3 regions of the Thauera sinica genome follow, and region 1 is predicted to be linked to each of the others. Evidence: predicted binding sites of a transcription regulator. Region 1 holds the regulator's gene; each other region holds the start of a gene.
The links. Region 1 encodes sigma-54, which starts transcription at its own class of promoters, with help from an activator protein. Its sites were predicted from a motif close to TGGCACGCTTNCTGCTNA; they were not measured.
Positions count from the first base shown of each region.

Region 2: a site for sigma-54 is predicted at 5,162-5,179, ahead of glnA (type I glutamate--ammonia ligase). Genes of this name have one in related genera too.
Region 3: a site for sigma-54 is predicted at 8,394-8,411, ahead of adh (aldehyde dehydrogenase). Genes of this name have one in related genera too.

Region 1 is NZ_CP023439.1:3,857,230-3,867,656, forward strand. Features, by position in the region: gene recX (recombination regulator RecX) at 1-420, shown strand, start outside; gene lptB (LPS export ABC transporter ATP-binding protein) at 407-1,129, shown strand; gene CCZ27_RS16845 (RNA polymerase factor sigma-54) at 1,143-2,597, shown strand; gene hpf (ribosome hibernation-promoting factor, HPF/YfiA family) at 2,615-2,938, shown strand; gene ptsN (PTS IIA-like nitrogen regulatory protein PtsN) at 3,070-3,555, shown strand; gene hprK (HPr(Ser) kinase/phosphatase) at 3,524-4,483, shown strand; gene ilvA (threonine ammonia-lyase, biosynthetic) at 4,552-6,069, shown strand; gene CCZ27_RS16870 (5-formyltetrahydrofolate cyclo-ligase) at 6,079-6,624, opposite strand; gene CCZ27_RS16875 (lytic transglycosylase domain-containing protein) at 6,726-8,678, shown strand; gene CCZ27_RS16880 (complex I NDUFA9 subunit family protein) at 8,675-9,631, shown strand; gene CCZ27_RS16885 (glutathione S-transferase family protein) at 9,682-10,329, shown strand; gene CCZ27_RS16890 (multifunctional CCA addition/repair protein) at 10,329-10,427, shown strand, end outside.
Region 2 is NZ_CP023439.1:10,348-20,774, reverse strand. Features, by position in the region: gene clsB (cardiolipin synthase ClsB) at 217-1,377, opposite strand; gene CCZ27_RS00100 (endonuclease/exonuclease/phosphatase family protein) at 1,374-2,126, opposite strand; partial or broken gene nadA (quinolinate synthase NadA) at 2,159-3,258, opposite strand; gene CCZ27_RS00090 (rhodanese-like domain-containing protein) at 3,342-3,794, opposite strand; gene CCZ27_RS00085 (cation diffusion facilitator family transporter) at 3,856-5,049, shown strand; gene glnA (type I glutamate--ammonia ligase) at 5,255-6,664, shown strand; gene CCZ27_RS00075 (DUF4124 domain-containing protein) at 6,800-7,282, shown strand; gene glnL (nitrogen regulation protein NR(II)) at 7,339-8,415, shown strand; gene ntrC (nitrogen regulation protein NR(I)) at 8,455-9,900, shown strand; gene CCZ27_RS00060 (biotin--[acetyl-CoA-carboxylase] ligase) at 9,995-10,427, shown strand, end outside.
Region 3 is NZ_CP023439.1:1,056,133-1,066,559, forward strand. Features, by position in the region: gene thmT (2-hydroxymuconate tautomerase) at 1-137, shown strand, start outside; gene CCZ27_RS04615 (antibiotic biosynthesis monooxygenase) at 296-886, shown strand; gene purL (phosphoribosylformylglycinamidine synthase) at 1,016-4,951, shown strand; gene dksA (RNA polymerase-binding protein DksA) at 5,001-5,435, opposite strand; gene CCZ27_RS04630 (transporter) at 5,756-6,637, opposite strand; gene CCZ27_RS04635 (substrate-binding periplasmic protein) at 6,696-7,553, opposite strand; gene pedF (cytochrome c-550 PedF) at 7,543-7,980, opposite strand; gene adh (aldehyde dehydrogenase) at 8,467-9,987, shown strand; gene CCZ27_RS04650 (DUF779 domain-containing protein) at 10,076-10,427, shown strand, end outside.

The DNA of each region.
Region 1 (10,427 bases):
CTGCGCTACCTTGCGCAGCGCGACCACTCGCGCGCCGAACTGGCGCGCAAGCTGGCCGGCCACGGCAGCGCCGAGGAAGTCGCCGAGGTGGTCGCACGCATGGGCGAGCTTGGCCTGCAGTCCGACCGGCGCTTCGCCGAAGCCTGGGTGCGCGGCAAGGCGGGCCGCTTCGGCACGGCGCGCCTGCGCAACGAACTGGCGCGGCGTGGCGTGGAGCGCGAACTGGTCGACGCGGCGCTTGCCGCCGAGTGCGTAGAATCGGAACTCGAACGCGCCCGTGCCGTATGGCGCACGAAGTTCGGCACGGCGCCGGCCGATGCGCGCGAATGGGCTCGCCAGGCGCGCTTCCTGCAAACCCGCGGCTTCGCGGCGGAGGTGATCCGCAAGCTGCTGAAAGAGCAACCCGATGAGTCTGCTTAAGGTCACCGGCCTGCAAAAGCGCTACAAGGCGCGCACCGTCGTGCACGACGTCGGCTTCGACGTCGACGCCGGCGAAGTCGTCGGCCTGCTCGGCCCCAACGGCGCCGGCAAGACCACCTGCTTCTACATGATCGTGGGCCTGGTGCGCGCCGACGGCGGCGAGATCCTGCTCGACGACAGCGCGCTGACCCATCGCCCGATCCACGCCCGCGCCCGCCTCGGCCTGTCCTACCTGCCGCAGGAGATGAGCGTGTTCCGCAAGCTCACCGTGGCGGAGAACATCCGCGCGGTGCTGGAACTGCAGGGGCTGGCACGCGAGCAGATCGAAACGCGGCTCGACGAACTGCTCGAGGAACTGGGCATCGCCCACCTGCGCGACAACACCGCGGTGTCGCTGTCGGGCGGGGAACGCCGGCGCTGCGAGATCGCGCGCGCGCTGGCGACCAACCCGCGCCTGATCCTGCTCGACGAGCCCTTCGCCGGCGTGGACCCGATCGCGGTGCTCGACATCCAGAAGATCATCCGCTTCCTCAAGGAGCGCGGCATCGGCGTACTCATCACCGACCACAACGTGCGCGAGACCCTCGGCATCTGCGATCGCGCCTACATCATCAGCGAGGGACGCGTGCTCGCCAGCGGCCGGCCGGCCGAGATCATCGCCAACGAACAGGTTCGCCAGGTCTATCTCGGCGAGCATTTCCGCCTCTGAACCCTGCTCGTCCATGAAACCCAGTCTCCAGCTCAAGCTTTCCCAGCACCTGACGCTCACGCCGCAGTTGCAGCAGTCGATCAAGCTGCTGCAGTTGTCCACGCTCGAGCTCAACCAGGAGATCGAGCGCTTCCTGCTCGAGAACCCCATGCTGGAGCGCGAGGAAGGCGACGGCAGCGAGTTCGCACCGCCTCCGCCGGCCCCCGGCAGCACCACGGCGGCAACCGACCGCGGCAACGAGGCATCCGACAGCCGCGAAGGCGGCGACACGCGCAGCGAGGGCGAGTCCGCCGCCGGCCTCGACGAAGGCATGGACTGGTCCAGCGTCGGCAACGGCAGCCCGTCCAACCGCGACGACGACGACGTCGATTACCAGGAATTCCAGGCCGCCGGCATCTCGCTGCGCGACCACCTCGACCTGCAGGTGGCGCTGTCGCCGCTCAGCGACCGCGACCGCGCGCTCGTGCGCTTCATCATCGAGGCGCTCGACGACGACGGCTACCTGCACCAGACGCTGGAGGATCTGCTGGAGCTGCTGCCGGCCGAACTCGAGATCGATCTCGACGAACTCACGATCGCCCTGCGCCACGTGCAGAACCTGGAACCGGCCGGCATCGGCGCGCGCACGCCGCAGGAATGCCTGTCGCTGCAGTTGCGCGCCCAGCCGCCCTCGCCCGACCGCAACCTCGCGCTGGAGATCGTCGACAGGCACCTCGAACTGCTCGCCGAGCGCAACTTCGCCAAGCTCAAGCGGCTCACCGGCTGCGACGACGACGCCCTGCGCGCCGCCCAGGCGCTGATCGGCCGGCTCGACCCCCACCCCGGCTCGCAGCACTCCGCCGAGGAAACGCGCTACGTGCTGCCCGACGTGGTGGTGCGCAAGGTGCGCAACCGCTGGACGGTGTCGCTCAACCCGGAGGCGATGCCGCGCCTGCGCATCAACCAGCTCTACGCCAGCATCCTGCAGCAGCACCGCGGCCAGGGCGGCGGACTGACGGGCCAGTTGCAGGAGGCGCGCTGGCTGATCAAGAACGTCCAGCAGCGCTTCGACACCATCCTGCGCGTGTCACAGGCGATCGTTGACCAGCAGCGGCAGTTCTTCGATCATGGGGACGTGGCAATGCGGCCACTCACCCTCCGGGAGATCGCGGACCAGCTCGAGCTGCACGAATCCACCGTTTCGCGCGTGACGACGCAGAAGTACATGGCGACGCCGCGCGGTGTGTTCGAACTCAAGTATTTCTTCGGCAGTCACGTCTCCACCGACACCGGCGGTGCGGCATCCTCCACTGCGATTCGCGCGCTGATTCGCCAGTTGGTGGAGGCCGAGGACAGGAAAAAACCCTTGTCGGACGCCAGGATTGCCGATCTATTGGGCCAGCAGGGTATCGTGGTCGCACGGCGGACGATCGCCAAGTATCGCGAATCCCTCAATATCCCGCCGGTCAGTCTGCGCAAAACGCTTTGATAACAAGAGGAGTTGCCATGAATCTGAACATCACCGGACGTCACGTCGAAGTCACTCCGGCCATCCGCGAATACGTGTCCACCAAGCTGGACCGCGTCGTCCGCCACTTCGACAACGTCACCAGCGTGAGCGTCATTCTGTCGGTCGAGAAGCTGAAGCAGAAAGCGGAAGTCACCGTGCACGTGCGCGGCAAGGACATCTTCGTCGAGAGCGACGACAACGACATGTACGCGGCGATCGATTCGATGGCCGACAAGCTCGACCGCCAGGTCCAGAAGTACAAGCAGAAGCAGAGCGACCACAACCACGACGCGCTCAAGCATCAGAGCCCCGAAGCCTGAGGCGGCGGGTTTCCGCCCTCCTTCCGGGGTGAGCGTATAATCGGCGCGTTTTCCGCACGCGCCACCCTCACCCCGAGCCACCATCCCGCACAGCCGCGCCCCGTTTCCGCGAAACGGCACACGCCCCCGACATGAGCCTCATTTCCCGACTACTGCCGCTGTCCAATGTGGTCGCCGATCTCGACGCGAGCAGCAAGAAGCGCGTTTTCGAGCAGGCGGGACTGCTGTTCGAGAACAATCAGGGCATCGCCCGCAGCACGGTGTTCGACAGCCTGTTCGCCCGCGAACGGCTGGGCTCCACCGGGCTCGGCCAGGGCGTCGCCATCCCGCATGGCCGCATCAAGGGGCTGAAGGAAGCCGCCGGCGCTTTCCTGCGGCTTGCCGCGCCCGTCCAGTTCGATGCGCCGGACGGACGCCCGGTCAACCTGATCTTCGTGCTGCTGGTGCCGGAGCAGGCCAACGAAACGCATCTGCAACTGCTGTCCGAACTGGCGCAGATGTTCAGCGACCGCGGTTTCCGCGAGTCGTTGCTGAATGCGGCGGATACGGCGGCCCTGCACGCGCTGTTCGCAAACTGGGGCCCCGATGCGGCAGATCAGCGTAGCGCAACTGTTTGAGGCACAGCGAGAACGCCTCCAGCTCAGCCGCGTCAGCGGCAGCCTTGATGCCCAGCTCTCGGTCGGTGACGAGGCCATCTGGGGCGCCGACCTCGTCGGCCACCTGAACCTGATCCATCCGACGCGCCTGCAGATCCTCGGCACCGCCGAACTGGCCTGGGCGCAGCGCCAGCCCGACGACAAGGTCGCCCACCACCTCAATGAGATCCTCTCGGCGCGGCCGCCGGCGATCATCGTCGCCGATGGCTGCGAGCCGCCGCCTTCCGTGCTCGCCGCCTGCCGCTCGCACGACGTGCCCCTGCTCACCACGCCGCAGCCTTCGGCCAGCGTCATCGACCACCTGAGGCTGTTCCTGTCGCGCAGGCTCGCCGAGCGCATCTCGCTGCACGGCGTCTTCATGGACGTGCTCGGCGTCGGCGTGCTGATCACCGGCGACTCGGGGGCGGGCAAGTCCGAACTGGCGCTCGAACTGATCTCCCGCGGCCACGGTCTGGTGGCCGACGACGTGGTGGAATTCTCGCGCATCGGACCGACCGTCCTCGAGGGGCGCTGCCCGGAGATGCTGCAGGACTTCATCGAGGTCCGCGGCCTGGGGATCGTCAACATCCGCACCGTGTTCGGCGAAACCGCGTGCCGGCGCAAGATGCGCCTGCGCCTGATCACCCATCTCGAGCGACGCCAGCCCGGCACCAACGACCCTTTGCGCCTGCCGATGCAGCACGAAAGCCAGGCCATCCTCGGCGTCCGGGTACAGCGGGTGGTGCTGCCGGTGGCGGCCGGGCGCAACCTCGCGGTGCTGCTCGAGACCGCCGTCCGCTCCGCCATCCTGCAATTGCGGGGCATCGATTCCACGCAGGATTTCATCGAACGCCAGACGCGCGCGCTCGGGCAGGGCGGCGACCACGGCGACGGCGACGCGGGCGACTGACCACGGCCTTGCCGCCGCGGCACGGCGGCTGATACGCTCGATCCCTTTACCGCAGAGCATCAGCCGCCATGACCGCCACACCGGACTACCTGGAACGCATCCTCAACGCCCAGGTGTATGACGTGGCCGAGGAGACCCCCCTCGACCTCGCAGCGAACCTCTCCGCGCGCATCCACAACCGCGTCCACTTGAAGCGGGAAGACATGCAGCCGGTGTTCAGCTTCAAGCTCCGCGGCGCGTACAACAAGATGGTCAAGCTGTCGCCGCAGGCGCTCAGGCGCGGCGTGATCTGCGCGTCCGCCGGCAACCATGCGCAGGGCGTGGCACTGTCGGCGCAAAGGCTGGGCGTGCGCGCGGTGATCGTGATGCCGAGCACGACGCCGCAGATCAAGATCGACGCGGTGGCCTCGCGCGGCGGCGAGGTCGTGCTCGCCGGCGAATCGTATTCGGACGCCTACGCCCATGCGCTGGAACTCGAGAAGGCCGAGAAGCTGACCTTCGTCCACCCCTTCGACGACCCGGACGTCATCGCCGGCCAGGGCACCATCGGCATGGAGATCCTGCGCGCGCATCCGCAGCCGATCCACGCCGTGTTCTGCGCCGTCGGCGGCGGCGGGCTGATCGCTGGGGTGGCGGCCTACATCAAGCGGCTGCGGCCGGAAACCAGGATCATCGGCGTCGAGGCCGTCGACGCCGACGCGATGACGCGCTCGCTGGCGGCGGGCAGGCGCATCGCGCTCGAGCAGGTCGGCATCTTCGCCGACGGCGCGGCGGTGAAGGAGGTCGGCGCCGAGACCTTTCGCCTGTGCCAGCAGTACGTGGACGAGATGGTCGTGGTCGACAACGACGCGATCTGTGCCGCGATCAAGGACGTGTTCGAGGACACCCGCTCCATCCTCGAGCCGGCCGGCGCGCTCGCGGTGGCCGGCGCCAAGGAATACGCCAAGCGCCACAAGCTGCGCGACAAGCACCTGGTGGCGGTCGCCTCGGGTGCGAACATGAATTTCGACCGCCTGCGCTTCGTCGCCGAACGCGCCGAGCTGGGCGAGCAGCGCGAGGCGGTGCTGGCGGTGACGATCCCGGAAAAGCCCGGCTCCTTCCGCAAGTTCATCGGCGTGCTGGGCAATCGCAACATCACCGAGTTCAACTACCGCTACGCCGACCCGCAGCAGGCGCACATCTTCGTCGGCGTCACGGTGCACAACCGCGGCGAGGCCGGCAAGCTGGTCGAGATGCTCGACCGCCACGACCTGCCGGCCATCGATCTCACCGATGACGAACTGGCCAAGACGCACGTGCGCTACATGGTCGGCGGCCATTCGCCGCGGGCCGACAACGAACTCGTCTACCGCTTCGTGTTTCCCGAGCGCCCCGGCGCGCTGATGCACTTCCTGACCAGGCTGCGCTCCGACTGGAACATCTCGATGTTCCACTACCGCAACCACGGCTCCGACTTCGGCCGCGTGCTGGTCGGCATGCAGGTGCCGCCGGCGGACCAGGCCGCCTTCGACGAGTTCCTGAAGCAGCTCGGCTACGAGTGCGCGCCGGAGACGGACAACCCCGCCTACCGCCTGTTCCTCGGCTGACCGCGGCGCCTAACGCCGGATCGCCCGCGCCGCGCCTGCCTCGGTGACGATCCAGTCCATGGGCACGTCATGGGGCTGGGGGCACACCGAGGCCACCCGGCCGACCTCGAAGCCGACGCCCACCGCGAGCGGCCGCATGCGCGCCAGCGTGCGGTCGAAATAGCCGCCGCCGTAGCCGAGGCGGAAGCCCTCGGCATCGAATGCGTTCAACGGCACCAGCACCACGTCCGGCACGACGAACCCGCCCTCGACGGGATGCGGAATGCCGTGGCGATCGGGCTGCATGGCGCAGTCCGGCGTCCACGGCCGGAACGCCATCGCCTGTCCCCGCCCGATCACCACCGGCAGGGCAGCGATGCGCGCGCCGCCGCCCGCCAGCCAGCGCACGACCCAACCGCGCAGATCCGGCTCGGCGCGATACGGCCAGCAGAAACCGAGCACCGCCGGCGCGAGGCAGGCCACGAGGCCATCCAGGTGGCCGGCGAGGCGTTCGGTGAGCGCGGCACGGTGCTCGCCGCTCAATGCCTGGCGCGCCGCCAGCGCCTGGTCGCGCATACTGCGGCGGGTGTGGTCGACGTCGGCCGCGGGGACGCCGGGGCGGAAAATGACATGGTCGCTGTGGTATGGTTCGTCGCTGTTCGAAAGGATGTTAAGGCATGAAGAATAGGCTGTGGGCAACGCTGGCGGCGGGGCTGCTGCTGTCGGGCGGCGCCCTGGGGGAGGCCGGCGACGCGCGCATCCTGGCGGCCCGCGATGCGGTGCGCAACGGCGAGCGCGCCACGCTGGAACGGCTCGCCGCAGAGCAGGACGGCCATGTGCTCGACGCCTACGTGCGCTACTGGCTGCTGACGAACAGGCTCGCCCGCCCCGAATCGCCGCCGTCGGCGGAACTCGCCGAATTCCTCGTCAACGAAGCCGGCTCGCAGCTCGCCGAACGGCTGCGGGCCGACTGGCTGCGCCGCCTGGCCAAGGATGGCGACTGGGCCGGCTTCGCACAGATCTACCCCGACCTGCAGGCACCGGATGCCGAACTGCGCTGCCACGCGCGCACCGCCCGTCTGATGGCGGGCGACCGCGCCGTGCTGGCGGAAGTGGCGGCGCAGTGGGGCGAACTCGTCGACAGCCCCCCCGCGTGCGAGCCGGCCCTGCGCGCCGCGGTGGAACTGGGCCTGGTGGGCGAAGACGACGTCTGGTGGCGCGTCCGCCGCCAGGTCGAGGGCCGCACGCCGTCCGCCGCGCGTCCCACGCTGACCTGGCTGCCTTCCGGCCTGCCGGCCATCGGCGAATTCGACCAGGCGGTCCGTTCGCCCGCGCAGTATCTGGACCGGCTGCCGCCCAACTTCGCCGTCGCACGGGCGGGACGCGAACTCGCGCTCGCCGCGCTGGCACGCCTGGCGCGCGACGACGCGCGCGGCGCCCACGTGCGCCTGCTGCGCATCCAGGACCGCCTGGAAGGCGGCGAGCGCGCCTATGCCTACGCGGTACTCGGCTGGCAGGCCGCGCTCGGCCTGCGCCCCGAAGCCAGCGACTGGTTCCGCGCCGCCGGCAACGTGCCGATGAGCGCGCAGCAGCGGGCATGGCGGGTGCGCAGCGCGCTGCGCGCGCTCGACTGGCCGGGGGTCCGCGGCGCGATCGAGGCCATGACCGCGGCCGAACGCGAGTTGCCGGAATGGACCTACTGGCTGGGACGTGCGCTCGCCGCCGAGCGCAAGCGCACGGAGGCCGAATCGCTGTACGCGCGCATCGCCGGCGAACCGAGCTTCTACGGCATCCTCGCCGCAGAGGAACTCGGCCGTCCCTTCGCGCCGCCACCGCCCGGTGATGCCGCCACCGCCGAGCACGTGCGCCAGGTGGAAGGCGACCCCGGACTGCGGCGCGCCCTGGCGCTGTTCCGCCTCGACATGCGCACGGAGGGCGTGCGGGAATGGAACTGGGCGCTGCGCGGCCGGGACGACGGCTTCGCCGCCGCCGCCGCCCGCCTCGCGCTGAAGAACGAGATCTACGACCGCGCGATCAACACCGCCGAGCGCTCCGGCTCCAACGCCAATTTCGACCTGCGCTACCTGACGCCCTACCGCAGCATCATCGAGCCGCAGGTTCACAACCAGGGGCTGGACATGAGCTGGGTCTATGGGCTGATGCGCCAGGAAAGCCGGTTCGTGGTCCCGGCGCGTTCCAGCGTCGGCGCCCAGGGCCTGATGCAGGTGATGCCGGCCACCGGGAAGTGGGTCGCCGGCAAGATCGGGCTGCGCGGCTACCACCCCGGGCGCCTGGGCGACCCCGAGACCAACGTGCTGCTGGGCACCAGCTACATGCGTCTGATCCTGGAGGACCTGGACAACCATCCGGTGCTGGCCAGCGCCGGCTACAACGCCGGGCCCGGGCGCGCGCGCCGCTGGCGCGACGACAAGCCGCTGGAAGGCGCGATCTACGCCGAGACCATTCCCTTCGACGAGACCCGCGACTATGTGCGCAAGGTCATGGCGAACACCGTCATCTATGCCGCCATGCTCGAGAAGCGGCCGCAGTCGCTCAAGGCCCGCCTCGGCACCATCGCCCCGCGCACGCTCGACGGCGCCGTGCTTTCCAACGAACGAGATCCGCAATGAAACCGAACCGTGTCGTCCTCATCGGTGGCTCCGGCTTCGTCGGCAGCGCCATCGCCAACCGCCTGTGCGAGGCCGGGATCGACGTCCTGGTCCCGACCCGCCGACGCAGCCGCGCCGGCCACCTGCTGCTGCTTCCCAACACCGAGGTCGTCGAGGCCGACGTGCATGACCCGGCCGCGCTCGAGCAACTCGTCGCCGGCGCCGGCGCGGTGGTGAGCCTGGTCGGCATCCTGCACTCGCGTTACGGCACGCCCTACGGCCCGGACTTCGCCAGGGCGCACGTCGAACTGCCGAAAAAGATCGTCGCCGCCTGCCGCGCCGCCGGGGTGAGCCGGCTGGTGCACGTCAGCGCGCTCGGCGCCGATGCCAACGGCCCGTCGGGCTACCAGCGCTCGAAGGCCGCCGGCGAGGCGGCGATCCGCTCCACCGGCGCCGACCTCGCGTGGACCATCCTGCGTCCGTCGGTGATCTTCGGCCGCGATGACCGCTTCGTGAACCTGTTCGCCGGCCTCGCCCGCGCCTTCCCCTTGCTGCCGCTGGCCGGCGCCCGGACGCGCTTCCAGCCGGTGCATGTGGAAGATGTCGCCGAGGTCGTCCGGCGCTGCCTGCAGGACCCGGGCGCTGCCGGCCAGATCTTCGAACTCGCCGGCCCCACCGTGTATACCCTGCGCCAGTTGGTGGAATACGTGTCGGCCCAGGTCGGCTGCCCGCGCCCGATCGTTCCGCTGCCGGAATCCCTGGCGATGCTGCAGGCCACGCTGATGGAGCTTGCGCCGCAACCGCTGATGAGCCGCGACAACGTGCGCTCCATGCGCGTCGACAACATCGCCGGCGGCGTGCCGCTGCCATTCGGGCTGCACCCGACGGCGCTCGAGGCGGTGGTGCCGGCCTGGCTGGGCGCGCAATCGACGCGCGCGCGCTACTATCCCTTCCGGCGCCACGCCCGCCGCTGAGCGCCTGCCGCCGGATTCGCCCTTACCGTCCCACCGTCACGGAGCCCGCGATGAAGCTGATCATCGGCAACAAGAACTATTCCTCCTGGTCGCTGCGCGCCTGGATCGCCGCCCGCGCCGGCGGCTTCACCTTCGAGGAGATCCGCATCCCGCTGTTCATTCCGGGCAGCCGCGAGCGCATCCTGTCGCACTCGCCCTCGGGCAAGGTGCCCTGCCTGATCGATCATGGCCTGGCAGTATGGGACTCGCTGGCGATCGGCGAATACCTGGCCGAGAAGACACCGCAACTGCTGCCGCAGGATGCCGCGGCGCGCGCGACGGCGCGCGCGGTGACCGCCGAGATGCATTCCGGCTTCCAGAACCTGCGCAGCAAGATGCCGATGAACATCCGCAAGGACTACGCCGGCCACGGCCACACGCCCGAGGTCGATGCCGACATCGCGCGCATCACCGCGATCTGGAAGGACTGCAGGAGCGGCGCGGGAGGGGTCGGCGGCGACTACCTGTTCGGCGGTTTCAGCCTTGCCGATGCGGCCTTCGCCCCGGTGTGCTTCCGCTTCAGGACCTACGGGGTGAAGCCGGAGGGTACCGCCGGCGAGTATCTCGCCACCATGCTCGCGAATCCGTGGATGAAGGAGTGGGAGACGGCGGCGCTGGCGGAGACCGAATCCATCCCGTCCGAGGACCTGTACGGCTGATGCGGGCTTACATCGTCGGCGGCGCGGTCCGCGACGCGCTGCTCGGACTGCCGGTCAAGGACCGCGACTGGGTCGTGGTCGGCAGTTCGCCCGAGGAG
Region 2 (10,427 bases), 1.3 Mb from region 1:
CGTGAAGAGCTGGCATCGGTGGCTTTTGGGCCGACGTGCCGGGGGTGGACATCGGTGCCTGCCCGCCGCTCCGGGGCGGGTGTTCCTTCCGGGGCTGCGGAACTCGCTGCGCTCGGACAGTCCTCGCCCCTCCAGGAACACCCGCCCCGGAGCGGCTACGTGGTGGAGACTGCTTCGCCGGCGGCTGGAAGCACGGGGCGGAGACCGGCGAACGCATCAGTGCTTGCCGCCGTAGCCGGCGATGCCGATCGCCATCCGCACCACTTGATAGGCCAGCCAGTTCGCCATGCGCCGCATCAGCGGCAGGCGGCGCCAGCGTTCGGGCAGTTGTGCCTCCGCGCCGTCGCGCATGGCAGCCGCCAGGCTGTGCCGCAGTTGCACGGCAAAGCCTTCGTCCTCGATCACGACGTTGGCCTCGCGCGCCAGCAGCAGGCTGAAGACGTCGATGTTGCTGGAGCCGACGGTGGCCCAGCAGCCGTCGACCACCGCAACCTTGGCGTGCAGGTGGCTGCGGTGATATTCGTAGAGTTCGACGCCGCGCTGCAGGAAGAAGGGATAGAGCGCACGGGTCGCATAGACCTGCAGCGGATGGTCGCCGCCGGCTCCCTGCAGCAGCAGCATCACCCTCACGCCGCGCTGGGCGGCTTCGGCGAGGGCCTGGCGAAAGCGCCGTCCGGGAAAGAAATAGGCGTTTGCTATGACGATCTCGCTCCGGGCGCGCCCGATCGCGGCGAGGTAGGCGTCTTCGATGGCGCGGCGGTAGCGCAGGTTGTCGCGCACGACGTAGGCGGCGCGGATGGCGCCCGCCGCATCGCCGCGCGGCGGCGCCAGCAGCGGCTGATGCACGCGGCGGCGAAAGCTCGCCCATGCCACCAGCCGCCACAGGCGGTGGGCCGATTCGACGATGGGCTCGAGCACCGGCCCCTGGACCCGCACGGCGTAGTCGTAGCGCGGAAACGGCGAACCGTTGGGCGTGAAATCGTCGGTGATGTTGATGCCGCCCACATAGGCTTCGCGGCCGTCTATGGTCACGACCTTGCGGTGCAGCCGGCGAAGGCGGTGGCGGCGCAGGGACATGGCGCGCAGTTCGCGGCGATAGATCAGCACCTCGACGCCGGCTTCGGCAAGTTCGGGCATGAGGTCGCGCACGAAGTCGCGCCCGCCGAAGCCGTCCACCATCACCCGGACGACTACCCCGCGCCGCGCGGCGCGGCGCAGGGCGCCGGCGATGCTGCGGCCGACCTTGTCGGCGCTGAAGATGTAGCTCTGCAGGAAGATCTCGCGTTCGGCCGCGTCGATCGAGGCTTCCAGCGCGGGGAAATATTCCTGCCCATTCTCCAGCAACACGACCGCGTTGCCGGGAACGCTCACCGTCAAGGCGCCGGCTCCAGGTCTGCGGTGAGCGCCGCATGGTCGGAGATCTTCGCCCACGTTTCCCCGAAATGGACCTTCGCCTGGCGCACGCGGAAACCACGCACGTAGATGCGGTCCAGCCGGAAGAAAGGCAGGGCGCTGGGAAAGCTGCGCGCCGGCCGGCCGCGATCGACGCCGAACGCCTCGGTCAGGCCGAGCCGCTCGCCGATCAGTTCGTCGGCGTGATTGCGCCAGTCGTTGAAGTCGCCGGCGATGATCAGCGGCGCACCGTCCGGGGCCAGCCGCTCCATGCGCTCGGCCAGGGCCTGCATCTGGCGCCGCCGGCCGCCGGCGGTGAGCCCCAGGTGCACGCACACGCAGTGCACCGGCTTGTCGAACTCGGCCAGCGAGATCTCGCAGTGCAGCAGGCCGCGGCTCTCGAAGCGGTGGGCCGAGACATCCTCGTTCGCGGTCGACAGGATGTCGTGCCGGCTCAGGATGGCATTGCCATGGTGCCCGTGGTCATAGACGGCATTGCGGCCGTAGGCGGTCTGCCGCCAGGTGTCCTCGGCGAGGAACTCGTGCTGCGGCTGCCGCGGCCAGTCGGCGTGGCGGACCGGATGCCGCAGGTGCAGGCCCTGCACTTCCTGCAGGAAGACCAGATCGACGTCGAGGCTGCGCAGCCGCTCGCGCAGTTCGTGCACCACCATGCGGCGGTTGAACTGCGAAAAGCCCTTGTGGATGTTGTAGGTGCAGATGCGAAGCGACGTCATCATCCGGCCCCCGCGCAGCCCCGGCTTGCGGATCAGGAAACGGCGAGCATCCGGTCGAGCGCGACGCGGGCGAGTTCGGCCTCGTGCTCCGGCACCTTGATCTGGTTGACCACCTTGCCCTCGGCGAGGTTTTCCAGCGTCCATGCGAGATGCTGCGGGTCGATGCGCTGCATCGTCGAGCACATGCAGACGGTCGGCGCCATGAACTGCACCGTCTTGCCCTGCGGCTTCATCTCGTCGGCGAGGCGGTTGACCAGGTTCAGTTCGGTGCCCACCAGCCAATGCGTGCCGGGCGCGCCGGCCTGGATGGTCTTGATGATGTACTCGGTGGAGCCGACGTAGTCGGACTGGATGCAGACGTCCAGGCTGCTTTCCGGGTGCGAGATCACCAGGCCGTCCGGATGCTGCCTGCGCCAGCGCTCGATGTGGCCGGGCTGGAACATCTGGTGCACGGAACAGTGGCCCTTCCACAGCAGTATCCTCGCATGGCGGATCTGCTCGGGGTGAGGCCGCCGTATTCGAGGTCGGGGTCCCACACCACCATCTGGTCGAGCGGAATGCCCTTCTTGTAACCCGTCCAGCGGCCCAGGTGCTGGTCGGGGAAGAACAGCACCTTCTCTCGCTTCGAGAACGCCCAGTCGAGGATGGCGGGCGCATTGGTCGATGTGCACACGATACCGCCGTGCTCGCCGCAGAAGGCTTTCAGGTCGGCCGCCGAGTTGATGTAGGTGACCGGCGTGATCAGCGCGTCGGGCGCATCGAGCACCTCGGCCAGTTCGCGCCAGCAGCGCTCGACCTTGGCCAGGCTGGCCATGTCGGCCATCGAACAGCCGGCCGCGAGGTCGGGCAGGATGGCGATCTGGCTCGGCTTCGACAGGATGTCGGCGACTTCGGCCATGAAGTGCACGCCGCAGAAGACGATGTACTCGGCGTCGGTCTGCGAGGCGAGGCGGGCGAGCTTGAGCGAGTCACCGGTGAGGTCGGCATGCTGATAGACGTCGGCGCGCTGGTAGTGGTGGCACAGCAGCACCGCCTTGTCGCCCAGGCGCGCACGCGCGGCGCGGATGCGTTCCTGCGCGTCGGCGTCGGCGAGCACGTTGAAGCGATCGAAGCTGATGGGGGCGACTTGCATGATGCGAATTCGGTGTCCGTTGGGGAGTGATGTCGGTATCGGACCGGACCGTCTCCGCGGGGTTCCGGTCCGCGGGCCCCGGCTCAGCCCTGGTGCCAGGGCAGGCCGGCGTGGCGCCAGCCGCCTACGCGATTGCGCTGGCCGTTGGCGTCCTTGTCGCCCTCGAAGCCCTCGAGGACGTTGTAGCAGTTGCTGTAGCCGGCCGCGCAGGCAGTTCGCGCGGCCGCATCCGAACGCCCGCCGGAACGGCACAGGAACAGCACCAGCGCTTCGGGGTCGACCTGGTGCCTGAGCTGGGCGATGAAATTGGGGTTGGGCTGGCCGCCGGGATAGGTCTGCCATTCGATCTCGACCGTGCCGGGCACGCGCCCCACCCAGTCCCATTCGGCGCGCGTGCGCACGTCCACGAGCCGGGCGCCGGGCGCCAGTTGCAGAACCTGCCAGGACTCCGCCGGCGTCAGCGCGCCCTGGTAAGGCAGGTCGAGGGTGCTGGCACGCCGATGCGCGAGCGCCAGCAGGTCGGAGAGGGTTCCCATGCGTGCATCCGGCTAGAATTCTGAACGTACGAAGTATAGCGCCTGATCCGCAGCCCCCGACATGCCCTCCGCCGCCCCCCGTCCGCCCCTCAGTCTGCGCAAGGCCGCGCCGCCCGACGAGAACGCGGCCCGCGGCCGGGGCATCCAGCGCGTGGCGATCGTCGCGCTGGCGATCAATGCCGCACTGACCGTCGGGCAGATCGTGATCGGCCTGTTCGCCGGCGCCTTCAGCCTGGTCGCCGATGCGGCGCATACCCTGTCCGACCTCGTCACCGACGTGCTCGTGCTGGTGGCGGGCCGCCACAGTTCGAGCCCTGCGGATCTGCAGCACCCCTACGGCCACGCCCGCGTCGAAACGGTCACGTCGCTGCTGCTCGGCCTGGTGCTGGGCGGGGTGGGCTTCGGCTTCCTGTGGAGTTCCGGAGTCCGCCTGCAGCACATGGACCAGTTGCCCGCGCTCCATCCCGCGGCCCTGGCCATGGCCGTGCTCACGCTGGCGGCCAAGGAAGGCATGTTCCGCTACATCCTGGCCTCGGCGCGGCGCCTCCAGGCGCCGATACTGGAGACGAACGCCTGGCATGCGCGCTCGGATGCGGCCTCGTCGCTGGTCGTGGCGGCCGGCATCGGCGGCAGCCTCGCCGGCTATCCCTTCCTCGAACCGCTTGCGGCGGCGATCGTCGGCTTCCTGATCGTGCACATGGGCTTCCGGTTCGCGCTCAAGGCGGTGCGCGAACTGATCGACACCGGCCTGTCCGAGGAGGAACTCGCGCGGCTCCGGCGCACCATCCTCGACACGCCGGGCGTCGTCAATCTGCACGACATGCGTACCCGCCGCATGGCCAACCGCGTGCTGTGCGATGCGCACGTCCAGGTCGAGCCCAGGCTGACGGTGTCCGAAGGCCACCGCGTGTCCGACTCGGTGTACGCCCGCGTGCGCACCGCGCACCCCGAGGTGCAGGACATCCTCGTGCATATCGACCCCGAGGACGATGCCAACCTGCAAGGGACGCCGCCGGGGGTTCCGCCCGGGCGCGCGGAGGTGCTCGCCACGGTGGCGGACCTGCTGGGGCCGCCGGGGCCGAAGCCGAAGCGGGTGCAGATCCACTACCTGGGGGATCGCATCGACGTCGAAGTGCTGCTCCCCGCCTCCGTGCCCGACGAGCGTCTGCACGCACTCAATCGGCGCATCGAGGAATGGCTCGGCACGCATCCCGCCTATCGCTCGATGTCCTTTTTCGTGCAGATCGCACCATAACGGTGCATTCACCTTTCCGAATGAAACCATTCTGGTGCATGGCATCATCCTGCGGCGCGACCCCTGCGGGCTTTCCCCTTATGGCACAATGAATTTCTTGTGCAGGACGTCTTGGCATGGTTGATGCTTTACCCTGCCCACCGGAATTTGACGCCGCAACCGACCGATTTTCAGCAGACACCGCCTCATCTCACCAGGAGTGAATATGAACGCTCAAGACGTCATGAAGATGATCCAGGAGAACGAAGTCCGCTTCGTCGACCTGCGCTTTACCGACACCCACGGCAAGGAACACCACGTCGGCCTGCCGATTTCGGCGTTCGAGGAAGAGCATTTCGAGCACGGCCACCCGTTCGACGGTTCGTCGATCGCCGGCTGGAAGGGCATCCAGGCGTCCGACATGGTCCTGATGCCCGAAGCGACCACCGCCTACATCGACCCGTTCTTCGACGAAACCACGCTGGTGCTGACCTGCGACGTCATCGAACCGTCCGACGGCAAGGGCTACGATCGCGATCCGCGCTCGATCGCCAAGCGCGCCGAAGCCTATCTGAAGAGCACCGGCATCGGCGACACCGCCTTCTTCGGACCCGAACCCGAGTTCTTCATCTTCGACTCGGTCGAGTGGTCGGTCGACATGTCGGGCGTCTATAGCAAGGTCATCTCGGAAGAGGCCGCCTGGTCCACCGCCGACAAGTTCGAAGGCGGCAACTACGGCCACCGTCCGCGCGTGAAGGGCGGCTACTTCCCGGTGCCGCCGGTCGACAGCCTGAACGACGTGCGTGCCGCCATGGTGCTCGCGCTCGAAGCCTGCGGCGTGCCGGTCGAAGTGCATCACCACGAAGTGGCCAACGCCGGCCAGTGCGAGATCGGCACCAGGTTCAACACGCTGACCAAGCGCGCCGACTGGACCCAGGTCCTGAAGTACATCGTGCACAACGTCGCCCACCAGTACGGCAAGACGGCGACCTTCATGCCCAAGCCCATCGTCGGCGACAACGGCTCGGGCATGCACGTTCACCAGTCGATCTGGAAGGACGGCCAGAACCTGTTCGCGGGCAACGGCTACGCCGGCCTGTCGGAACTGGCGCTGTACTACATCGGCGGCATCATCAAGCATGCGCGCGCGCTGAACGCGATCACCAACCCCGGCACGAACTCGTACAAGCGCCTGGTGCCGCACTACGAAGCGCCGACCAAGCTGGCCTATTCCGCCCGCAACCGCTCGGCCTCGATCCGCATCCCCTACACCGGCAACCCGAAGGGCCGCCGCATCGAGGCGCGCTTCCCGGACCCCCTGGCCAACCCCTACCTCGCCTTCTCGGCGCTGCTGATGGCGGGCCTGGACGGCATCCAGAACAAGATCCACCCGGGCGATCCGGCCGACAAGAACCTGTACGACCTGCCGCCGGAAGAAGACGCGCTGATCCCGACCGTGTGCACCAGCCTCGACCAGGCGCTGGAGTACCTCGACAAGGATCGCGAGTTCCTGACCCGCGGCGGCGTGTTCTCGAACGACTTCATCGACGCCTACATCGCGCTGAAGTCCGAGGACGTCAATCGCCTGCGCATCACCACCCACCCGGTGGAATTCGACATGTACTACAGCCTGTAAGCGGCGGCAGTACCTTGTCATGGAGGGGGACGGGCATTGCCCGTCCCTTTTTTATCGGGTCTAATCCCTGCTCAGTCCTGCAGCAACCGGCGCGAACCGCGCGGGGCGCGGGGCGCGACTCTTCCGGACAAGGTCATGAGACAGCTTCGCCCTCTCACGCTCATCCTCGCCCTGTGTGCCGCACCGCTCGCGCAGGCCGAAATCTACAAGTGCGTCGATGCCGAGGGCCGCACGACCTACACCAACGATCGCAGCGCCGCCCGCGGCTGCAAGGCCATCCAGCAGGACCTGCCGGTCACCTCGGTCCCGGGGCCGGCCCGAGCGCCCGGCTCGGGCGCTTCATCCGGCCCCTCGCCAAGTACCTTCCCGCGCGTCAGCCCCAATGACCAGCGCGCCCGCGACGACACCCGCCGCCAGGTGCTCGAGAAGGAACTCGCCACGGAGGAAGCCGGGCTCGCCGAAGCGCAGAAGCAGCTCGCCGAGCAGGAAGCGGTACGGATGGGCGACGAGCGCAACTACCAGAGGGTGCTCGACCGCCTGCAGCCCTACAAGGACAAGGTCGAACTGCACAAGCGCAACGTCGAGGCGCTGCAGCGGGAAATCGCCAACCTGCGCTGAGCTGGCAGCCTGGCGCGCATCTTGCGTATGCGTTGGCAGCTATCCTGGAAGCGCCCATGGCCCCCACAACGCACCGAGTCCACCACCCCGCGTCCGGCGCCTTCGCCGGGCTGGAACTGCTGTCGTCCGCCGTCGTGCTGGTGGATGAACGGCTGATCATCCGCTACCTGAACCCCGGCGCCGAGAACCTGTTCGCGATCAGCCACCGCAAGCTCGTCGGCACGCCCCTGACGCGCCTGCTGGGAGAGCCGCCGGGGCTGGGTGCCGCGCTGGAGCGCGCCCTGCGCACCAACTGGAGCTACACCGGGCAGGACCTGAAGATCCCCCGCAACGACGGCGAGGCCATCCACCTGGACTGCACGGTGAGCCCGATCGAGGCTGCCGACGTGCGCCTGCTGCTGGAGTTCCGCCCGATTGATGCCCAGTTGCGCGTCGCCCGCGAGGAACAACTGCTACAGCAGCAGCAGGCCAACCGCGCACTGATCCGCAACCTCGCGCACGAGATCAAGAACCCCCTCGGCGGCATCCGCGGCTCGGCACAACTGCTGGAACGCGAACTCGACGACCCGCAGTTGCGCGAATACACCGAGGTCATCATCGCCGAGGCCGACCGCCTGCAGGACCTGATGAACCGCCTGCTGAACTCGCATTCGATGATGCGGCCGGCGCCGCTCAACATCCACGATGTGCTTGAACGCGTGCGCCGCCTGACGCTGGCCGAATTCCCCGATCTCGACGTGCGCCGCGACTACGACACCAGCCTGCCGGAGATCACCGCCGACCGCGAGCAGCTCATCCAGGCCATCCTCAACATCGTGCGCAACGCCGCGCAGGCGCTCGCGGGCAAGGGCGAGATCCGGCTGCGCACCCGCGTCGCCCGCCAGGTCACGCTCGCCAAGCGCCGCTACAAGCTGGCACTGGAATTGCAAGTGGTCGACAACGGCCCCGGCATCCCGGAGGAGATCCGCGACAAGATCTTCTATCCGCTGGTCTCGGGGCGTGATGGCGGTAGCGGGCTGGGCCTGTCGCTGGCGCAGAGCTTCATAGAGCAGCACCAGGGCATGATCGAGGTGGAGAGCCGTCCGGGGCGCACCTGCTTCACCATCCTGCTACCGATTTCAGATCGCGCGTGAGCGTTCGCCGCCGCGTCGCACCAGAACAGTGCATAAGAAATGAATACCGTCTGGATCGTTGATGACGACCGCTCCATCCGCTGGGTGCTGGAAAAGGCACTCGGCCGGGAGGACATTCCCTACCGCAGCTTCAGCTCGGCGAACGAGGCGCTGGAAGCGCTCGCCCACGCCGCACCGCCGCCGGCCGTGCTGATCTCCGACATCCGCATGCCGGGCGAATCCGGGCTGGTGCTGCTGCAGCGCGTGAAGTCCGCGCATCCGCAACTGCCGGTCATCATCATGACGGCCTATTCGGATCTCGACAGCGCGGTCGCCGCGTTTCAGGGCGGCGCCTTCGAGTACCTGCCCAAGCCCTTCGACGTGGATCAGGCGGTGGCACTCGTTCGGCGCGCACTCGAGGAAGGCGTGCACCAAAACGGTGCACCCGAGGATACGGCCCTGGCGCCGGAGATCCTCGGCCATGCGCCGGCGATGCAGGAGGTATTCCGCGCCATCGGCCGGCTGTCGCAGTCCCATGCCACGGTGCTGATCAACGGCGAGTCGGGCACCGGCAAGGAACTCGTGGCACGTGCGCTGCACCGCCACAGTCCGCGGCGGGACGCCTCCTTCATCGCCATCAACACCGCCGCCATCCCGCGCGACCTGCTCGAATCGGAGCTGTTCGGCCACGAACGCGGCGCCTTCACCGGCGCCGCCGCGCAGCGCCGCGGCCGCTTCGAGCAGGCCGACGGCGGCACGCTGTTCCTCGACGAGATCGGCGACATGCCCGCGGAGCTGCAGACGCGCCTGCTGCGCGTGCTGTCCGACGGCAACTTCTACCGCGTCGGCGGCCAGCAGCCGATCCGCGCCAACGTGCGGGTGATCGCCGCCACCCACCAGGATCTCGAGGAACGCGTGCGCCTGGGCCTGTTCCGCGAAGACCTCTTCCACCGCCTGAACGTCATCCGCCTGCGCCTGCCGCCTCTGCGCGAACGCCCGGAGGACATCCCCGTACTGGTGCGCCACTTCCTGCAGCGCAGCGCGCAGGAACTCGGCGTCGAACGCAAGCGCATCTCGGACGCCGCGATCGGCTACCTGCAAGGTCTGTCCTTCCCGGGCAACGTCCGCCAACTGGAAAACCTGTGCCACTGGCTCACGGTGATGGCGCCGGGCCAGGTCGTCGAGATCGCCGACCTGCCGCCCGAGATGCGCGACCAGCCGGCGCGCGAAACCCCGACGCGATGGACGGACGACCTCGGGCTCGAAGCCGACCGGCTGATCGCCACCGCGCCGGGCGAGGTCTTCGCCCGCCTCGAACGCGAGTTCGAAACCACGCTGATCCGCCGCGCGCTGGCCGCCACCGGCGGGCGCCGCATCGACGCCGCGCAGCTCCTGGGCATCGGCCGCAACACCATCAGCCGCAAGATCCAGGAACTCGGCATGGAAGAGGAACGCGGCGCGCGCGGCGGCGAACACCGCCACGACGAGGCCGAGCCCGAGCACTGATCCCGGGCGTGGCATGCTGTGCCGGCCCTGCTCGTGCAAGAGCAGGACGTTGACGGATAATGCATCCCTTGTCCGCCGCCCGGAAGTGCACATCGTGCCGCCCACCACGTCCATCGACCACACCGCCGAACTCTCGGCGCTGAACGCCGCGCTCGGCGCGCACGCGTCCGCTTTCGCCGTGGAGTGGATCGCTGCCTGCGAGTCCTCCAACACCGAACTGCTCGGCCGTGATCTGCCCGGCGACGAGCGCCTGCACGTGCTGGTCGTGGACCGGCAGCTTGCCGGCCGCGGGCGCCGCGGGCGCGAGTGGCAGTCCTTCGACGGCGGCAGCCTGACCTTTTCGGTGCAGTGGCGCCTCCCGCCGGCCGGCACTGCGCCGCAGGGGCTGTCGCTCGTCGTCGGCCTGGCCGTCGCCCGCGCGCTGGAGGATTCCGGCGTGTCGGGGGTGCAGCTCAAGTGGCCCAACGACGTGCTGGTGCACGGCCGCAAGATCGCCGGCATCCTGATCGAACTCGTCGCCCGCCAGG
Region 3 (10,427 bases), 2.3 Mb from region 1:
CGGTGATCGAGAAGGTCACGCAGGCGCTGGTGGAGGCGGTGGGCGCTCCCATCCAGACCGTGCGCGTCGTCATCCGCGAGGTTCCGAAGACGAACTGGGGTATCGGCGGGGTGTCTGCGAAGGATCTGGGGCGCTGATACGGGAGCGGACCGTCGATGCGATGCGCAGTCCGGCATCGGCTGCGATATGACCTCTCGATTTCATTCGGCCGGAAGCGCTTGCGACCGGCCGAATGCTTTCCGGGATTCGAGATGCCGCGCCGCGCGCGGCGAGCCATGATGTTGAAGGTGAATGAATGAGTGAAGCGACGAAAGCTGCAGGCACCGCACCCGCGGGCCCGGCACCGGTGACGCGCATTGCGCGGCGCCACGCGCGGCAAGGCCACGAAGCGGAATACGAGGCCCGGATTCGCGAGATGTTCGTCAAGCTGCGCGCCTTTCACGGCTTCATGGGCGCGGACCTGATTCCGCCCGAGCAGCCGGGGGGCTGCTACCAGGTGGTGGTCAATTTCGCCTCCGAGGCGGACCTGCAGGCATGGGACGACTCGGCCGTGCGCACCGAGATGCACAAGCGCATACGCGAGGTGGCCGAGGACGAGCCCGACTACCGCCGCCTGAGCGGGCTCGAGGCGTGGTTCGCCGGCGTGGTGGTGCCCGCGTCGATGCATCCGCCGCGTTTTCGCATGGCGGTCGTGACCTGGATGGGCATCTTCCCGGTGGTGTCCTTCTACCTGTGGCTGGTGTCGCTGTGGCCCGGCTTCTTCGAGCAGCCCTTCCTGCCGCGTACCGCGGTGTTCACCGCGGTGATCGTGGTGACGATGACCTGGGTGGTGATGCCGCGCCTGACGAAGCTCATGCGCGGCTGGCTGAATCCGCAGCAGAAGTAGTAGGCGGCAGCGGCCGGGGCGCTCCGGGCCGCTGCCGCGCGGCGGGAAAGGCGGGTGGGTCGGGTATAATTTCGGGCTTCCGCAGGCGTGCAAAGCCTGGGAAGCCTTCTCATTCCCGCCTCGACCGACATGACCCCGATCCTGAAACTGCGTGGCGCTGCGGCGCTGTCCCGTACCCGTCTGGAACGTCTTTCCCGCGCCGCGGGCGAGGTCCTGGCCAGGTTGAAGGGGCTCGCGGCCGAGCATTGGTACTTCGTCGAATTGTCGGCACCGCTGGCGGCCGGCGAACAGGAGCGCCTGGTCGATCTGCTCGGCGCCCGCCCGGAAACCGCGCAGGCTCCCGCCGGCACCCTGCTGCTGGTGGTGCCGCGCCTGGGCACGATCTCCCCGTGGTCGTCGAAGGCGACCGACATCGCGCGCCAGTGCGGTTTCGACAAGGTCGTGCGCATCGAGCGCGGCACCGCCTACACGGTCGATGCGAGGGATGCGGACGGCAACTCCGCCCTGCTCGCGCTGCTGCACGACCGCATGACCGAATCGGTGCTGCCGGCGCTGGACAAGGCCGACGAACTCTTCCACCACTATGCGCCGCAGCCGCTGACCTCGGTCGACATCCTCGGCGGCGGGCGCGCCGCGCTCGAGGCGGCCAACGGCGAACTGGGGCTGGCGCTGTCGGAGGACGAGATCGACTACCTGGTCGAGAACTTCGTCCGCATGGGGCGCAACCCGACCGACGTCGAGCTGATGATGTTCGCCCAGGCGAACTCCGAGCACTGCCGCCACAAGATCTTCAACGCCGACTGGGTCATCGACGCGCGGCCGATGGACAAGACCCTGTTCGGCATGATCAAGGACACGCACAAGGCTCATCCGCAGGGCACGGTGGTGGCCTATTCGGACAACGCCTCCGTCATCGAGGGCGCCGCCATCGAGCGCCTGTACCCGGACGCCGACGGCGTCTGGCGCTATCACTCCGAGCAGACCCACATCCTCGCCAAGGTCGAGACGCACAACCATCCGACGGCCATCTCGCCCTTTCCGGGCGCGGCGACCGGCGCCGGCGGCGAGATCCGCGACGAAGGCGCCACCGGCCGCGGCTCGCGGCCGAAGGCGGGGCTGGCCGGCTTCTCGGTGTCCAACCTGAACATCCCCGGCTTCGAGCAGCCCTGGGAGAAGCCCTACGGCAAGCCGGAGCGCATCGCCTCGGCGCTCGACATCATGATCGAGGGCCCCATCGGCGCCGCCGCGTTCAATAACGAATTCGGCCGCCCGAACCTCGCCGGCTACTTCCGCAGCTTCGAGCAGGAAGTGCAGGGCGAGGTGCGCGGCTACCACAAGCCGATCATGATCGCCGGCGGCGTCGGCAACATCCAGGCGCAGCAGTCGGAGAAGCCGGTCTTCCCGCCCGGCACGCTGCTGATCCAGCTCGGCGGCCCCGGCATGCTGATCGGCCTGGGCGGCGGCGCGGCGTCGTCGATGGCCACCGGCACCAATACCGCCGACCTCGACTTCGCCTCGGTGCAGCGCGGCAACCCCGAGATCCAGCGCCGCTGCCAGGAAGTGATCGACGCCTGCTGGCAGATGGGCGAGCGCAACCCGATCATCGCCATCCACGACGTCGGCGCCGGCGGCCTGTCGAACGCGATGCCCGAGCTTGCCGACCATGCCGGCCTCGGCGCGCATTTCGAACTGCGCGAGGTCCACATCGAAGAGCCGGGCATGAGCCCGCGCGAGATCTGGTCGAACGAGTCGCAGGAGCGCTACGTGATCGCCGTCGCGCCGCAGGACCTCGAACGGTTCCGCGCCTTCTGCGAGCGCGAGCGCTGCCCCTTCGCGGTGCTGGGCACGGCTTCCGCCGACGGCCGCCTCACCGTCACCGACCGCCATTTCGGCAACAAGCCGGTCGACATGGACATGAAGGTGCTGCTCGGCAAGCCGCCGAAGATGACGCGCGACGTATCGCGCCGCGCCGTCTTCCTGCCGCCGTTCGACGTGACCGACATCGACCTGAAGGAAGCCGGCTTGCGCGTGCTGCGCATGCCGGCGGTGGCGGGCAAGGGTTTTCTCATCACCATCGGCGACCGCTCGGTGGGCGGCCTGACCGCGCGCGACCAGTTCGTCGGCCCGTGGCAGGTTCCGGTGTCCGACGTCGCCGTCACCGCGATGAGCTTCCACGGCTACCGCGGCGAAGCCTTCGCGATGGGCGAGCGCACCCCGCTGGCCTGCATCGACGCGCCAGCCTCCGGGCGCATGGCGATCGGCGAGGCGATCACCAACATCGCCGCCGCCGACATCGCCGGCATCGGCGACGTCAAGCTGTCGGCGAACTGGATGGCCGCCGCCGGCCATCGCGGCGAGGATGCCGGGCTGTTCGACACGGTGAAGGCCGTCTCCGAATTCTGCATCGCCGCCGGCCTGTCCATCCCGGTCGGCAAGGACTCGCTGTCGATGCGCACGGCGTGGAGCGAGAACGGCGAGGACAAGCAGGTGGTCGCCCCGCTGTCGCTGATCGCCACCGCCTTCGCGCCGGTGCAGGACAGCCGCCGCACGCTCACCCCGCAATTGCAGCTCCCCGAAGGCGTGGACACCGACCTGCTGCTGATCGACCTCGGCAACGGCAGGAACCGCCTCGGCGGCTCGGTGCTGGCCCAGGCCTACGGCACGGTGGGCGAACATGCGCCCGACGTCGATCCGGCCCAGCTCGCCGCCTTCTTCGCCACGATCCAGCGCCTGCGCGGCGACGGCCTGCTGCTGGCCTACCACGACCGCAGCGACGGCGGGCTCTTCGCCACCGTGTGCGAGATGGCCTTCGCGGCCAGGTGCGGCCTGTCGCTGGTGCTCGATACCGTGTGCTACGACCACTACATGAACGACGTCGACGGCCTGGAGAAGAGGCCCGACACGCTGAAAGGCCGCTTCGGCGACAAGCTCTTCGCCGGCCTCTTCGCCGAGGAACTGGGCGCGGTGATCCAGATCCGCCGCGACGACCGCGCGCGGATCACCGAGGTCTTGCGCGAAGCGAAGCTGACCTATCACTTCATCGGCGAGCCCAACGACAAGGACGAGATCCGCTTCCGCCGCAACGCCAGGCTGGTGTTCGGCGCGGGCCGCAGCGAACTGCTGCAGGCGTGGTCCGAAACCGGCTACCGCATCGCCCGCCTGCGCGACGACGCCGACAGCGTGCAGCAGGAATTCGATGGCCTGGCCGATGCGGCCGACCCCGGCCTGTCGGTGTCGCTGTCCTTCGACGCCACCGAGGACGTCGCCGCGCCCTTCATCGCCACCGGTGCGCGTCCGCAGGTCGCGGTGCTGCGCGAGCAGGGCGTGAATTCGCAGGTCGAGATGGCCGCCGCCTTCGAGCGCGCCGGCTTCGCCCCGGTGGACGTCCATATGTCCGACCTGCAGTCCGGGCGCATCGGCCTGGCCGGTTTCCACGGCCTGGCGGCCTGCGGCGGCTTTTCCTACGGCGACGTGCTCGGCGCGGGGCAGGGCTGGGCGAAGTCCATCCTGTTCAACCCCGGGCTGCGTGCCGAATTCGAGGCATTCTTCCGCCGCGGCGACACGTTCGCGCTGGGTGTCTGCAATGGCTGCCAGATGATGGCGCACCTCGCCCCCATCATCCCCGGCGCCGAGGCATGGCCGACCTTCCACCGCAACCGCAGCGAGCAGTTCGAGGCGCGCTTCGCGATGGTCGAGGTGGTCGACAGCCCGTCCATCCTGTTCCGCGGCATGGCCGGCAGCCGCATGCCCATCGTCGTCAGCCACGGCGAAGGCCGCGCGGTGTTCGCACGGGAAGCCGACCGCGCCGGCGCGCTGCTCGCGCTGCGCCACGTGGACAACTACGGCAGGCCAACCGAGGCGTATCCGAAGAACCCCAATGGCTCGCCGGACGGCGTCACCGGCTTCACCACCGCCGACGGCCGCTTCACGATCATGATGCCGCACCCGGAGCGCACCGCCCGCACCCTGCAGATGTCGTGGGCGCCGCAGTGGCTGGTCGACGAGAGCCCGGATGCCTCGCCCTGGCTGCGCATGTTCCGCAACGCGCGGGTCTGGCTCGGCTGAGCCGGGCGGGCGCGCCCCGGCGGCGATGCGGGGCGGGCGTCGGCGGGCGTCAGCCGCCCATCATGCGGCGGCGGCGCTCGTGGAGTTCCTGGGCCTCGATGCTGTAGGTGGCGGTCGGCCGCGCCAGCAGGCGGGCGATGCCGATCGGCTCGCCGCTTTCCTCGCACCAGCCGTAGCTGCCGTTGTCGATGCGCGTGATGGCTTCGTCGATCTTGTGCAGCAGCTTGCGTTCGCGGTCGCGCACGCGCAGTTCGAGGGTGTGGTCTTCTTCCAGCGAGGCGCGGTCCGCCGGGTCGGCCGGGGATTCGAATTCCTGCAGATGCAGCGTCGTCCGGTGCGCCGAGTCCAGCAGCGCATCGCGCTCGCGCAGCAAGAGCGCCCGGAAAAAGGCGAGCTGCCGCGGCGACATGTAGTCATCTTCCGGCGCGGCCAGCAGTTCGGCTTCGGTCGGCAGCCTGTCAGGCGTCAGCAACTTCCCTGTCATGGTGTTTCTCCTCGGGTCACTGTGTGTTGAGGATCGCCGCGAAGGACGATGTGTCGTGGGCGGGGAGCGACTCCCGCCACGATACACGCCTAAGCCGGCGCCGGATACGGGGGCGGTCCGCGCCTCCGCCCGGCCGCCGCATCCTCTCCGTCTTCCATGACATTCGTTGCTGCGGGCCGGGCAGAATGCGGAAGGCGCCATTCCCACGGGGCGCTGCCGGCCGGCTGCCGTTTCCCGCAGGCTGGCGGGGCGCGCCCGCAGCGGGGCGGAATGCGCGAAAGGGGCCGAAGCCCCTTTCGCGTTCCTGCGCCGGGAAGTCCTCAGAACACTTTGAGCAGGCGCAGATTCACGCGGCTGTCTTCCTTCGGACCGTTGTCCACCGAGATGTCCTTGCCGACGTTGGCGATCAACTGGACGGTGGGCTCGACGAACCAGGCCGCGCCGATGGTGAATTTCGAGCGGTTGCTCTCGTCGTCCTGCCGCACGCCGCCGAGCTTGGTCTCGCCGCCCCAGTGGCGCGACAGGCTGGCGCGCAGGTCGAGCGCGTCGGTGACGTGGTAGCGCAGCCAGGCCTGCGCCTGATAGCTCACCGCCTGCTTGAGCGTGTCGCCGGCGGCGTTCGCCTTCTTGTTGTCGCCGTGGATCGTGGCATCGGCGACGAGGTCGATGGTGAATTTGTCCGACAGCCGGTTGATGTAGCCGGCCTGCAGGATGTGGCTGTAGCGGTCGGCGCCGATGTTGAGGGCGCGGTCGCGGTCGTAGTTGCCGGTCGGCGTCGACAGGAAATAGGTGAAGCCGAAGTATTCCCCCTTCTGCGGATCGTTCTTCAGCCACAGGGTGGCGCCGAGCAGAGTGTCGCCCAGGCCGCCGGGGCTGTTGACGCCGGCGTCCGCCAGGGCGCCGCGGGTGTCGATGTCGACATAGGGCACGATGATCTGCGGGTCGATGATGTAGTCGCCGATCTTCGTGAAATGCACGTAGCGCAGCAGCGCGGCGTCGGTGCGCAGGCTGCCGGCGCCCTTGCGCCCGTCCGCATACAGGTGGTCGACCTCGGCGTGCTGGTAGTAGAGCAGGGCGAGGTTGGTGCCCTCGGGCAGGGCGGTGTAGTCGCCGGCGTCCACGTCGAGCGCGCTGGCGGCGCCGGATGCGCACAATGCGGCGAGGGCGGCGGCGAGGTGGGTATGGCGGATCTGTCTTGTCATCGTTTTGTCTCCTCGAGCGGTGGTGGGTGTGGCTGCTGCGGTTGAAACGGGTCGCGCTTCAGGGCGCGGTCAGGCTCAGGCCCTGTTCGGCGAACAGGCGGGCGACGGCGCCGGAGCGCTGCAGCTCGCCCAGGGCACGGCCGAGCGCTTCGGCCAGGGGCGTGGCTTCTGCCTTCACCGCCATGCCGAGCGGCCACTGGGCGACGCGCAGTTCGGGCAGGGCGAGGCGGTCCAGCGCGTAGCGGCCGGAGCCGGCGAGGGCGGCCTGCAGTTCGGTATGCGTGCCGAGCACGGCGGCGATCTCGCCGCGCTCGAGGGCCTCGACGGCGAGCGCGGGCGTGCGGAAGTGGCGTACGTTGCCGCGCAGGCGGCCGTTCAGCACCTGCATCAGGAAGTCGCTGGCATGGCTGTCGACTTCGGCGCCGATCAGCTCACGGGTGAAGACTTCCAGCCCGGCCGCGGCCGAGCCGGCCACCGGCGGCAGGCGCGCCGGGTCGCGCGCCACCGCCATGGTCTCGAGGTGATAGGGGCCGAAGATCGCCACCTTGTCGTTCTGCGCGGCGAAGCGGGCGTCGACCGGCACGTGCAGCATCACGTCGGCGGGGCGGGTGCCGAGGTAGTGGCCGCGCCAGACCATGTTGCGCAGGTCGTCGCTCATGTCCTCGCCCGGCTGGAACTCGACGAACTCGGCGCGCAGGCCGAGCTTGTCGGCGAGCGCCTTGCCCAGCGCGACGTCGACGCCCTTGCCCTTGTACGAGTAGGGCGGGAAGTCGGCATACACCGCGATGCGCAGCGCGCCGGGCTGCTGCGTTTCGGGCGGGCCGCCGGCGGCGATGGCGCGGGCGGCGCCGGGCAGGGCGGCCTGGGCGAGCAGCGCGCCGGCGCCCAGCAGCAGGCGGCGGCGCTCAGTCCACATGGACGGTCTCCAGCCAGGCGCGGATGGCCCACATCGCTTCCTGGGTCAGCGTGCCTTCGAAGGGCGGCATGTAGACCGCGCCGTTGCGGGTCACGCCGTTGCGGATGCGCTGGATGAAGTATTCGTCGCCGTCGTCGCCGGTGGGCAGCAGGCGCAGGTCGGGGGCGATGCCGCCGGACACGGCGCCGATGCCGTGACAGCGGGCGCAGTTCTGGTTGAAGGCCGAACTGCCGATGCGGATCGCGTCTTCGTTCTTGCGGTAGGGGTTCTTTTCCAACCAGCCGCCGCCGACCGGCTTGAGCACCGAGGTGTCGACCGCCTGCGGCGTGACGTCGCCATGGGCCTGCGCGTGGCCGGCGGCTGCACCCAGCGCCGCGGCGAGGGCGGCCGAGCGCAGGGTGTGGGCGAGAGTCTCCTTGTTCATCATGTCTTCCACCTTTTTCCGTCGAGTGATGTGGGCGGCGGCGCGCCTGGATGCTTCGGGCAGGCGGCGGCGCCGGTGCGCAGGCCGAGTGCAAGCGGTGTGCCATTCGTGCGGCGGCGACGGCGGCGATGTGGGCGAATCCCGCTGCGGGCGGCGCTTTCGCGCCCGATCGCGGAGGGTCGGCGGTGCTGCCCGGCGGCGATCGCGCCTGCTCCAAAATTGGCGTATGTTCGTGGAGCAGTACCTGCTCGGGCAGCGAAAGGAGCAGTCATGGAGCAGATCGGCCGGCGTTCTGCCCGTTGCTCCGCCCGATGCGCCGCATGTGTTGCAATGTGGAGTGCTCCAGCGCGGGTACAGGGATTTTTGGAGCACCGTCCTTCGTTCCAAGTATTTGAATGGACGAATAAATTATTCTTTGGCACGGCTTCTGCTGACGAGAGGAGTGCGGCGGCAGGACGCCCCGAACGCCATCAAACCAGGAGACACACCATGCTCTACGCAATGCCCGGCCAGGCCGAAGCCAAGGTCCAGTACAAGAACCGTTACGAGAACTTCATCGGCGGCAAATGGGTGGCGCCGGTCAAGGGGGAATACTTCGACGTGGTCACCCCGATCTCCGGGCAGGTCTACACCCGGGTCGCACGCTCGACCGCCGAGGACATCGAACTCGCCCTCGATGCCGCCCATGCCGCCTTCCCCGCCTGGGGCAAGACCTCGCCGGCCGAACGCGCGAACCTCCTGCTGAAGATCGCCGACCGCATCGAGCAGAACCTCGAACTGCTCGCCTATGCCGAGACGGTGGACAACGGCAAGGCGATCCGCGAGACGCTCAATGCCGACATCCCGCTGGCGGTCGATCACTTCCGCTACTTCGCCGGCTGCCTGCGTGCGCAGGAAGGCAGCATTTCCGAGATCGACGAGAACACCGTCGCCTACCACTTCCACGAGCCGCTCGGCGTGGTGGGCCAGATCATCCCGTGGAACTTCCCCATCCTGATGGCAGCCTGGAAGCTGGCGCCCGCCATCGGCGCCGGCAACTGCGTGGTGCTGAAGCCGGCCGAATCGACGCCGGTCTCCATCCTCGTCCTGGCCGAGCTGATCGCCGACCTGCTGCCGCCGGGCGTGCTGAACGTGGTCAACGGCTTCGGCCGCGAAGCCGGCCTGCCGCTCGCCACCAGCAAGCGCATCGCCAAGATCGCCTTCACCGGCTCGACCTCGACCGGCCGCGTGATCGCCCAGGCCGCGGCCAACAACCTCATTCCGGCCACGCTCGAACTGGGCGGCAAGTCGCCCAACGTCTTCTTCGCCGACGTGATGGACAAGGACGACGCCTTCCTCGACAAGGCCATCGAAGGCCTGGTGCTGTTCGCCTTCAACCAGGGCGAGGTATGCACCTGCCCGTCGCGCGCACTGATCCAGGAATCGATCTACGACCGCTTCATCGAGCGTGTGCTCGAGCGCGTCGCCGCCATCAAGCAGGGCCACCCGCTCGACACCGGCACGATGATGGGCGCGCAGGCTTCGCGCGAGCAGATGAGCAAGATCCAGTCCTACCTCGACCTGGGCCGGCAGGAAGGCGCCCAGTGCCTCATCGGCGGCGACCGTGCCCAGCTCGGCGGCGAACTGGCCGACGGCTACTACATCCAGCCGACGCTGTTCAAGGGCCACAACAAGATGCGCATCTTCCAGGAGGAAATCTTCGGGCCGGTGCTGGCGGTGACCACCTTCAAGGACGAGGCCGAGGCGCTGTCCATCGCCAACGACACGCTCTACGGCCTGGGTGCGGGCGTGTGGAGCCGCAACGGCAACGTCGCCTACCGCATGGGCCGCGCCATCCAGGCCGGCCGCGTATGGACCAACTGCTACCACGCCTATCCGGCGCATGCGGCCTTCGGCGGCTACAAGGAATCCGGCATCGGCCGCGAAACGCACAAGGTCATGCTGGACCACTACCAGCAGACCAAGAACCTGCTCGTGAGCTACGCCGAGAACAAGCTCGGCTTTTTCTGAGCGACGTGTCTTCTCTCCCCTTGCCCGTTCCCGGGCAATTCGCCGGGGGCGGGCAACCGCCCCCGTTTTTTCCTTTCCGGAGGGGAACATGGTCGACCGCGTCATCGCCACGCCGGCCGCGCTGGAGCTGATCGCTTCGCTGAAGGCGCAATACGGGCCGGACCTGATCTTCCACCAGTCCGGCGGCTGCTGCGACAACAGCGCCGCCAACTGCTATCTGCCCACCGACCTGACGATCGGCGCCTACGACGTGCGCCTCGGCGACATCGGCGGCGTGCCGTTCTACATCAGCGCATCCCAGTACGAGTACTGGAGGCACACGCAGTTGATCATCGACGTCGTCGACGGCCAGGGCGGCACCTTTTCGCTGGAGGGCAATACCGGCAAGGCTTTCCACACCCGTTCCAGGCTGTTCGACGATGACGAGATGGCGGCGGTCG